2 regions of the Microbacterium sp. NPDC091662 genome follow, and region 1 is predicted to be linked to the other one. Evidence: riboswitches for the same ligand, from Rfam matches in the RefSeq annotation. Region 1 holds a riboswitch; the other holds the start of a gene.
What was found. A riboswitch is a leader RNA that binds a small molecule or an ion and turns the genes downstream of it on or off. The one in region 1 is predicted to bind thiamine pyrophosphate.

Region 1 (4,206 bases):
CACCCCGAGCTTGGCGACCGGATTGACGCGGGCGATCGCCCCGGTGCGCGCGCGCGTGTCGAGCATGGTCACGCCGGACCCCCGAGCTCGAAGCGGGCGGCGTGCAGGGCCCGCGCGACCTCACCGTCGTGGGTGATCGTGACGACCGCGGAGCCTTCGTCACGAAGCGCCGCGAGCATCGCGACGAGCTCCGCCCAGGTGCGGGAGTCCTGCCCGAACGTCGGTTCATCGAGCATGAGCACGCGTGGCCGCGTCGCGATCGCGGCGGCGACCGTGAGACGGCGCTTCTCACCACCGGAGAGCGTGTACGGATTCGCGGCGGCGAGCGGCGTGAGCCGAAGCCTGGCGAGCAGCTCTTCGCTCCGGGCCGCGATCTCGTCCTCCGTCATGCCGAGGGCCCGCGGTCCTACTGCGAGCTCATCGCGCACGGTCTTCGCGAGCAGCTGGTGCTCGGGCTCCTGGAACACCATTCCTATTCGGGTCAGCAGATCGCGGGAGGTCCAGCGGATCGGCGACGGACCGGCACCGTCGGCGAGGGCGCTGGATGCGACGACCTCGCCTCTGGAGGGGACGAGGAGTCCGGCGAGGGTGAGACCGAGCGTGGACTTTCCCGTACCGTTGGGCCCGGTGATCGCGAGGGCCTCGCCCGCGTGCACCTCCAGATCGATGCCTGTCGCGACCGGATTGCCCTTGACCCGGGCGACGGAGAGCTCCCGTGCCGACAGCAGCGTCTCCCCCGCACGGCTCGCGGGGGGCGACGGCATCCGCGGAGGCCACCCCGGCACCCAGACGCCGTCCGTCGCGAGCCGGGATCCCTCACGCTGCAGCACCTCGCGCGGAGGGCCGTCGGCGACCACGCCCCCCGCACCGATCACGATCACACGAGTGATGAGCGGCAGCCAGACATCGAGGCGATGTTCCACGACGACGAGCGTCGCGGGCTGGGCCTCCAGCATCCGCTCCACCGCATCGCGAACCTCGATCACCCCCGCGGGGTCGAGATTCGCTGTCGGCTCGTCGAGCAGCACCAGACCCGGCCGCATCGCCAGCATCCCGGCGAGAGCGAGGCGCTGCTTCTGGCCACCGGAGAGGGCCTTGGTGGGGTGATCGAGCGGCACGTCGAGGCCCACCGCGTCCAGCGCCGCCGCGACACGCGTCCAGATCTCGGTCCGCGGCACTCCGAGGTTCTCGCAACCGAACGCGACGTCGTCGCCGGCCCGCGCCAGGATGACCTGCGAATCGGGGTCCTGGAGCACGAGCCCGGAACGGCCGCGCGTCGCCACGGCCGAAGCACCGTCGACGAGCAGGTCTCCCGCGCTCTCACCCTCTTCCTCACCGCCGAGCACGCCCGCGAGGCCGTGCAGCAACGTGGACTTGCCCGCGCCCGACGCGCCGAGCACCAGCACCCGCTCACCGGGCTCGATGCGGAATGAGACGTCGCGCAGAGCCCAGGCGATGCGACTTGCGTGACGCCACCCCCAGCCGCGCGCCTCGACGGCGGCCGGGACTGTCTGATCGACCGACATCAGACGCGGACGCGCGCCTCGCGCCCGGAGCCGAACCGATCGAGCGCACCCGTGGCGGCGATTCCGCGCGCCAGCACCCACGACAGCGCACCCGCGATGACGGCGCCCGAGATGACGGTGCTGACCAAGTAGATGATCGTGAAGGCGGGGCCGGAACCTGCGTACCAGAGCACGAGATTGTTGATACCGCCGGCAAGGGCGGCGCCCGCACCGGCGAGGATGGCGACCGGAAGCGACCAGCGACGGTAGAAGAAGAGCAGGAAGACCAGCTCGGCGCCGAGCCCCTGCACGAGACCGGCCTCGAGGGTGAGGAACCCGCCCCACTGGTTGCCGATGAGCGCCGAGACCACGGCCGCGAGCAGCTCGACGTAGATCGCCGCCCCCGCCTTGCGGATGATGAGTCCACCGAGCACGCCGGCGAAGAGCCACGGGCCGTCGAGGAGACCCTGGATGCCGGGAAGCAGGGGCTCGAGCAGGGCCTTCGGTCCGAGGTAGCCGACGTTCCAGGCCAAGAAGATCAGACCGGCGGCGACACCGATGACGCTGGCGACGACGATGTCGACGATCCGCCAGCGCAGATAGCTCCGGCCCGGGGTGTTCCCTGCCGTCTTCGCTGCGGCGGATGTGGACGTGGGCGTACTCATCTGAACTCCTCCCTGCGCTGGCATGACCCAGATCAGGTTCGACGGTCGAAGCGCGATTCGCTCCCTCTCAGCCCGGCTCGCCGGACTCCCGTGGTTGTGCTGAAGATCCTACCCGCTGGCGACACCCGCGTGGCGACAGTGCCGTGCGCCGCGGAACTCGCCCGGGATTGGGTACCGTAAACGAGTGACCGCTTCAGATCCCGCCGACGAGGCGACGGGCGTCGTCAGCGACGACGGCCCGGCGACCGCCGCCCCCTCCGGACCAGTCGATACTGCGACGGGCGGATCGGTGCTGACGGCCGAGCAGACATCGACGCACGCGCCGGAATCGATCGTCGCACCGGAGCCCGTGATCGCACCGGAACCGGTGCTCACCCCCGAACCGGCCGCTCCCCCTCTGACGAAGCCGCCGTTCGTCCCCCGCGAGCGTGTGACCCCTGAGACCTCCGACGAAGCCCTCGCGCTGCTGGATTCGACCGCACCCCAGTGGGCGGACGACACCGCCCCGGCCACAGCCCTGACCTGGGTGGACACCACGGCGGTCGCCGCGCACACCTCTGTCGCGACTCTCGATGAGACGTCGGAAGCCGAGCGCTCGAACGGCCTGCTGCGTGACGCCCGCCTTCGACCGGCCATCGCCCGTCCCGGCATCCTGGTCCCGCTCGCCACGCTGGTCGGCCTCGTCGCCGCGTACGCCGGGACCACGTTGCTGTGGCCGCTGCACGAGGTGCCACCCACGGTGCAGTCCGTCGAGTTCACGACCACTCCCGCTGCCGCCGCCACCGTCACCTGGCCGACCGAAGGTGCCGGCGCCGTCGGCATCGCGGGCATGACCACTGCGGCGTCCGTGCCCGACGCCGTGAGCATCGCCAGCATCACCAAGGTCGTGAGCAGCCTGATGGTGCTCGACCGCATGCCGCTGGCGGTCGGCGAGCAAGGGCCCGAGTTCTCCTTCACCCGCGCCGACAGCGTGAAGTACTGGGACTACCGGCGCAGCGACCAGTCCGCCCTCGACGTGCCGATCGGCGGCGTGCTGACGGAGTATCAGTTGCTGCAGGGAACCCTCATGGGGTCCGCGAACAACTACATCGACCGCCTCGCGACCGAGATTTGGGGTTCCGACCGCGAGTTCGCTCGGGCCGCCGAGGTGTGGCTGCGCGAACGTGGCCTCACCGGCATCACCGTCGTGACGCCGTCGGGCTTCGACGAGCGCAACGTGGCCACCCCCGAGGCACTGGTCACGCTCGGCGAGCGCGCGATGCAGAACCCGGTTTTCGCCGAGATCGTCGGCACCAAGTCGGTCGATCTGCCGGGCGCCGGCACGGTCGTCAACACGAACGGGATGCTCGACGATCCCGGCGTCGTCGGCATCAAGACCGGCACGCTCGTCGGCTGGAATCTGCTCACCGCCAAAGACGTGGTCATCGGCGACACAACCGTGCATCTCTTCGCCGCGGCGCTGAACCAGGCCGGCAACGAGCAGCGACTCGCTCTCACCCGTTCCCTGTTCACCGAAGCGGAAGCGGCGCTGGAGGCTCAGGCGCCCGCCGTAGCGAAGGACACCGTGGTCGGTCGGGTCACGACCCCCTGGGGCGAGAAGGTCGATGTCATCACCGAGTCGGACGCCGAGGTGGTGCTGTGGAACGGCGCGACCGCCACAGCCGCTGCGGCCTTCGACCTCGGCGACGCACGCGAGCAGGACGACGCGGTGGGCACACTGACCACGACCGGCCCGCTCAACACCGTCACGACGCCGCTGGTGCTGGCCGAAGATGTCGAGGGCCCGAGTCCCTGGTGGCGTCTGACCCACCCGCTCGAGTTGCTCGGCATCACCGCCGACCGCTCCTGACGCCCTCCGCGCCGACGCACACACGAGGACGCCCCACCCCGAGCGAGCGGGGTGGGGCGTCTTCGTGCGCGATGCCGGAGATCAGGAACGGTGGCCGGAACCGTCCGCCCCGTCTTCCAGCAGCGCCTGGGCTGCCGCCGTCTCGGCTGCGGGCACCTGAGCGCCCGCGGAGGCGCCGGCGACAGCG
Region 2 (4,206 bases), on a different contig from region 1:
CGAGCGCCCGGATGAAAGGGAGCTCGTCGATCTCCGTGCGGATCTCCGCGATCTCCTGCCACCACTCTGCGGCGACGTCGTCCGCGGCCGGTCGGGTCTGCGCCGCCGCACGTTCCCGGAGTCCGGCGAAGTGGTCGACCGGCCCGTGCCCGCGCCCCACTCGCAGCGTGTCGCCTGCGCGCAGGGATTCACGGAGCCAGGCGCGTGCGGCGCGAACCGCATCGGCCGGCTCCTCTCCGCGGGCGAGAAGGGTGGCGAGCGCGGACGACAGCGAACAGCCGGTGCCGTGCGTGTTCCTGGTCGGGATCCGAGGCCCGGTGAACTCCTGGCGCGCCCCACGACGCGCGTCGACCAGCGCATCCGGAGCCGTGTCGCCGACGAGATGTCCTCCCTTGACCAGGACAGCCGCCCCCATCTCCGCCGACAGCCGCTCCGCCGCGGAGACCGCGTCCTCCCAGTCGGCGATGTCGCGGCCGGCCAGCACCGCCAGCTCGGCGAGGTTCGGGGTGACCAGGGTCGCGCGCACGAGGAGCTCGCGCAGGGCTCGTTCCGCATCTGCATCCAGCAATCGATCGCCGGAGGTCGCCACCATCACGGGATCGAGCACGACGACCGGCGGACGCACCTCGTCGAGCCAGGCCCCCACCACGCGGATGACCTCGGTGTCGGCGAGCATCCCGATCTTCACGGCGTCGATCACGATGTCGTCCGACACCGCATCCAACTGAGCGCGGAGGAAGTGCGCGGGCGGCACGTGCACGGCGCGCACGCCCTGCGTGTTCTGAACCGTCAGCGCGGTGAGGACCGCCATGCCGTATCCGCCGTTCGCGGCGATGGACTTGAGGTCGGCCTGGATGCCCGCTCCCCCGGACGGATCGCTGCCGGCGATGCTGAGCACCCTCGGCACGGCGCCGGCGAGCCAGCGCCGGCGGAACTCCCCCGCCGTGGCCCCGGGATCGTCGGCGGTGCACAGAACCGAGACGACGGCGAGCCCGGCCGCACCGGCTTCGCGAAGGGATTCCGTGTCATCGATGCCGACGCCGCCGATCGCCACGCACGGCAGTGGGCTGTTCCGCACGAAGTCACGGAAGCCGTCGATGCCGAGAGGTGCGGGATGATCGGGCTTGGTCGTGGTGGGCCGGATCACGCCGACACCCAGATAGTCGACGGTGCCTGCGGGCAGAGCGCCGACCGCGTCGAGATGTGCAGGAGTGTTCGCGGTGAGACCGATCAGCGCGTCGGGCCCGAGCACCTCACGCGCGCGCAGCACCGAGGCATCGCCCTGTCCCAGGTGCACGCCGTCGACCCGCGCACCCCGTTCCCTGGCCGCGACCGCGGCGTCCAGCCGGTCGTTCACGACGAGCAGCGCCCGGCCGTCGATCACCCGCGACAGCGCGATCAGCTGATCGACCGTCTCGGCGTCGGTCGCGGCCTTGTCGCGCAACTGCACGATGCGAACCCCGCCGTCGACCGCTCGGCGCACGGTCTCGACGACACCCCGATCCCCGCAGAGCGCCGCGTCCGTGACGAGGTAGAGCGAGAGATCGGCGTTCACCGGTCACCGCCTTCGACGCGTGCACCGGATCTGATGTCATCGGGTCCCACCGCAGCGAGCGCATCCAGCAAGGCGACGGCGAAGCTGCCCGGCCCCGCGGATACCGCAGCGGCGTGCTCGGCAGCGATCGTGTAGACGAGGCTCGCGGATGCCACGGCGGTGAGCGCATCATGCTCGGTCGCGCCGGCCGCTCCGAGGAAGGCGGCCATCACCGCACCGAGAGCGCATCCCCCGCCGGTCACGCGGGTCAGCAGCTCGTGACCGTTGGCCAGGCGCAGCACCCGTCGCCCGTCGGTGATGAGGTCGATCGGCCCCGACACCGCGACCACCGCGCCCGTGACACGAGCGAGCGACGAGGCGGCATCGGCTGCGGACTCCGTGCTGTCGGTGGCGTCCACCCCGCGTCCCCCCACGCTGAGCCCGGCAAGGGCGAGGATCTCGGAGGCGTTGCCGCGGATCGCCGTCGGCCGTTGCGAGGCGAGCTGGTGTGCGAGAGCGGTGCGCACGGGGAGCACGCCGATCGCCACGGGGTCGAGCACCCAGGGTGTACCGGATGCGGCGGCGCCGGCAACCGCCTCCAGACTCGCCGCCTGCTGCTCTGGCGTGGGGGTCCCCAGGTTGATCAGCACTCCGGAGGCGACTCCGGCGAACATCCCCGCCTCATCGACGATGTCGACCATCGCGGGGGCGGCCCCCAGCGCCAACAGTACGTTGGCGGTGAATCCCGTGACGACCGCATTGGTGATGCAGTGCGTCAACGGGGGCGTCTCGCGCAGCACCTCCAGCAGGGTCGCGGCGGAACCCGCGAGGTCGGGGGTGGAATCTGGACGCAGAAGATCGCTCATCGCGACATCCCTTCGCTAGTACGAACTAGATCAGGTTCGACGGGTCTGTTCTCAGCCGCGGATTGCGGCACCCCGTGTCACTGCTCGCAGTCTAGCGATCGGCCAGCAGCGCCCGCTCCTCCGCCCGTGTGAGTCCTGCGCGGCGTTCCCGGTCGATGCCGCGTGCCCGTTCGTCGGCCATGACACGCTCGATCGTGTCCGTGAGCGGACGAAGTCGTCCCCCGCTCGCGTGGAATGCGCTGTTCGAGCGGGTCATGAAGCCGCTCATGCCGATCGGAAGCCACAAGGGCAGGGACCGCGGTCCCGCCCAGTACTCGACATCGTGCGCACGGAGCCATCCCTCGTCCGCGACCGCCACGGAGCCGGTGTGACCAGCCGCGAGCCGAACCGCACCCAGCACATCGGCGAGGGGGTGCTCATCGCCCACGCCGTTGACGGCGCCGGTGCGTGTGGTCGCGACGATGAACGCCGCGAGATCGTCGACATCGACGACCTGCGCGCTCCTTCCCGCGAGCGGCGGCAGCAGCACGGCTTCCGTGCCTGCGCGTGCGAACGCCGCGGCCCAGTACCCGAACCGGTCGCTGGGGTCACCGTCACCCACGATGAGCCCAGGGCGCACGATGAAGCCGCGGTCTCCGAGCCGCGTGACAGCGTCTTCAGCTGCCGCCTTCTGCGCGCCGTAGTCGTACTCGTCGCCCGGGCTCGCGGCCGGATGTCGCGGAGCCGCCTCGTCCGCTCCGACCGTCTCGTCGTCGGAGTACACCGAGACGGACGACACGTACGTCCAACGCCCCGCCCGATCGCCGAGCAGGTCGACCGCTCGCTCGACCTGCACCGCGTGGGACGAGACGTCCACGACGTGATCCCAGTCCTGCCGCGCGAGGTCGGTGTAGACGTCGGCATCCTCTCGATCGCCTCGCACGAGCACGGCACCCGCAGGGGTCGGGCGGGAGCCACGGGCGAGACACGTGACTGCGGCGCCTTCATCGACCCATCGCCGGGCGATGCGCCCGGAGAGCCAGCCCGTACCGCCGAGGATCAGAACATCCGTCATGAGTCCATGTCATCAGGTGGCGGAGGCCGCGGGAAGCTCTTCCGCTCAGAGCAGAGTGGTGCGCGGGCTCAACCGGTCCAGGCCTGCGAGCACCGGAACGGTCCATGCGGGGTCGGGCCGCCAACGCACCCATTCCGAATCGAAAGGCCAGTCATCGGATTCGAACGAGGCGATCGCCGCATCCGCGTGCCGCTCGATCTGCGCGGCCTGCTCGGGACTGAGCCGCCCCTGCTGGATCGCGGCGACGACCTCGTCCTCGTCTTTGAGATGGATCCCGCCCTCCGGATCGATCTCGACGTCGAGGATGTGGTCGGACGAATAGGTGTCGTGATCGGTGCGACGATGCGCGTTCTCGAGATTCACATACCAGCCGGCGAAGGACCAGTCCGGGCCTGTGGTGTCGCTCCAGAACAACCAGACCGACCACGGCAGCCCGGCGGGGGCGATGCACAGCACCCCGTTGCCCCTCCACGGCTCGACGATGCGCGTCCGCGGCTCGAGCCAACGCCGATCGAGCGGCACCTGGCGCACGCGCTGTCCGTCGGCAGACCCCGGGGCCTCCTGCAGCGTTCCGGGTGCGAGCCAGGCCACGAGTCCCCGCTCGTCGTCGCGCACCACGCGCATCGGGGAGATCCTGGAGGGCTCCCCCGGCTGCCATCCCGGTTTCCGATAGTGCCAGTCGATCTGCGCACCGGGCTCGAGGAATGGTCCCTCCCCGAGCGGCCGCGAGTCATCCGGGACGGCGGCCGGAG

Region 2: linked by a shared signal. The riboswitch ahead of thiM (hydroxyethylthiazole kinase) and the one ahead of ACIQLD_RS09740 (ECF transporter S component) in region 1 are both predicted to bind thiamine pyrophosphate.

What each region holds. Positions count from the first base shown of each region.
Region 1 covers NZ_JBIVTM010000001.1:1,983,496-1,987,701, forward strand. Annotated here, with positions in the region: gene ACIQLD_RS09730 (energy-coupling factor transporter transmembrane component T family protein) at 1-66, opposite strand, end outside; gene ACIQLD_RS09735 (ABC transporter ATP-binding protein) at 69-1,526, opposite strand; gene ACIQLD_RS09740 (ECF transporter S component) at 1,526-2,170, opposite strand; TPP riboswitch at 2,163-2,272, opposite strand; gene ACIQLD_RS09745 (D-alanyl-D-alanine carboxypeptidase) at 2,355-4,019, shown strand; gene ACIQLD_RS09750 (ABC transporter ATP-binding protein) at 4,101-4,206, opposite strand, start outside.
Region 2 covers NZ_JBIVTM010000002.1:987,382-991,587, reverse strand. Annotated here, with positions in the region: gene ACIQLD_RS18095 (bifunctional hydroxymethylpyrimidine kinase/phosphomethylpyrimidine kinase) at 1-1,555, opposite strand, end outside; gene thiM (hydroxyethylthiazole kinase) at 1,552-2,400, opposite strand; TPP riboswitch at 2,391-2,485, opposite strand; gene ACIQLD_RS18085 (NAD-dependent epimerase/dehydratase family protein) at 2,492-3,454, opposite strand; gene ACIQLD_RS18080 (DUF402 domain-containing protein) at 3,500-4,206, opposite strand, start outside.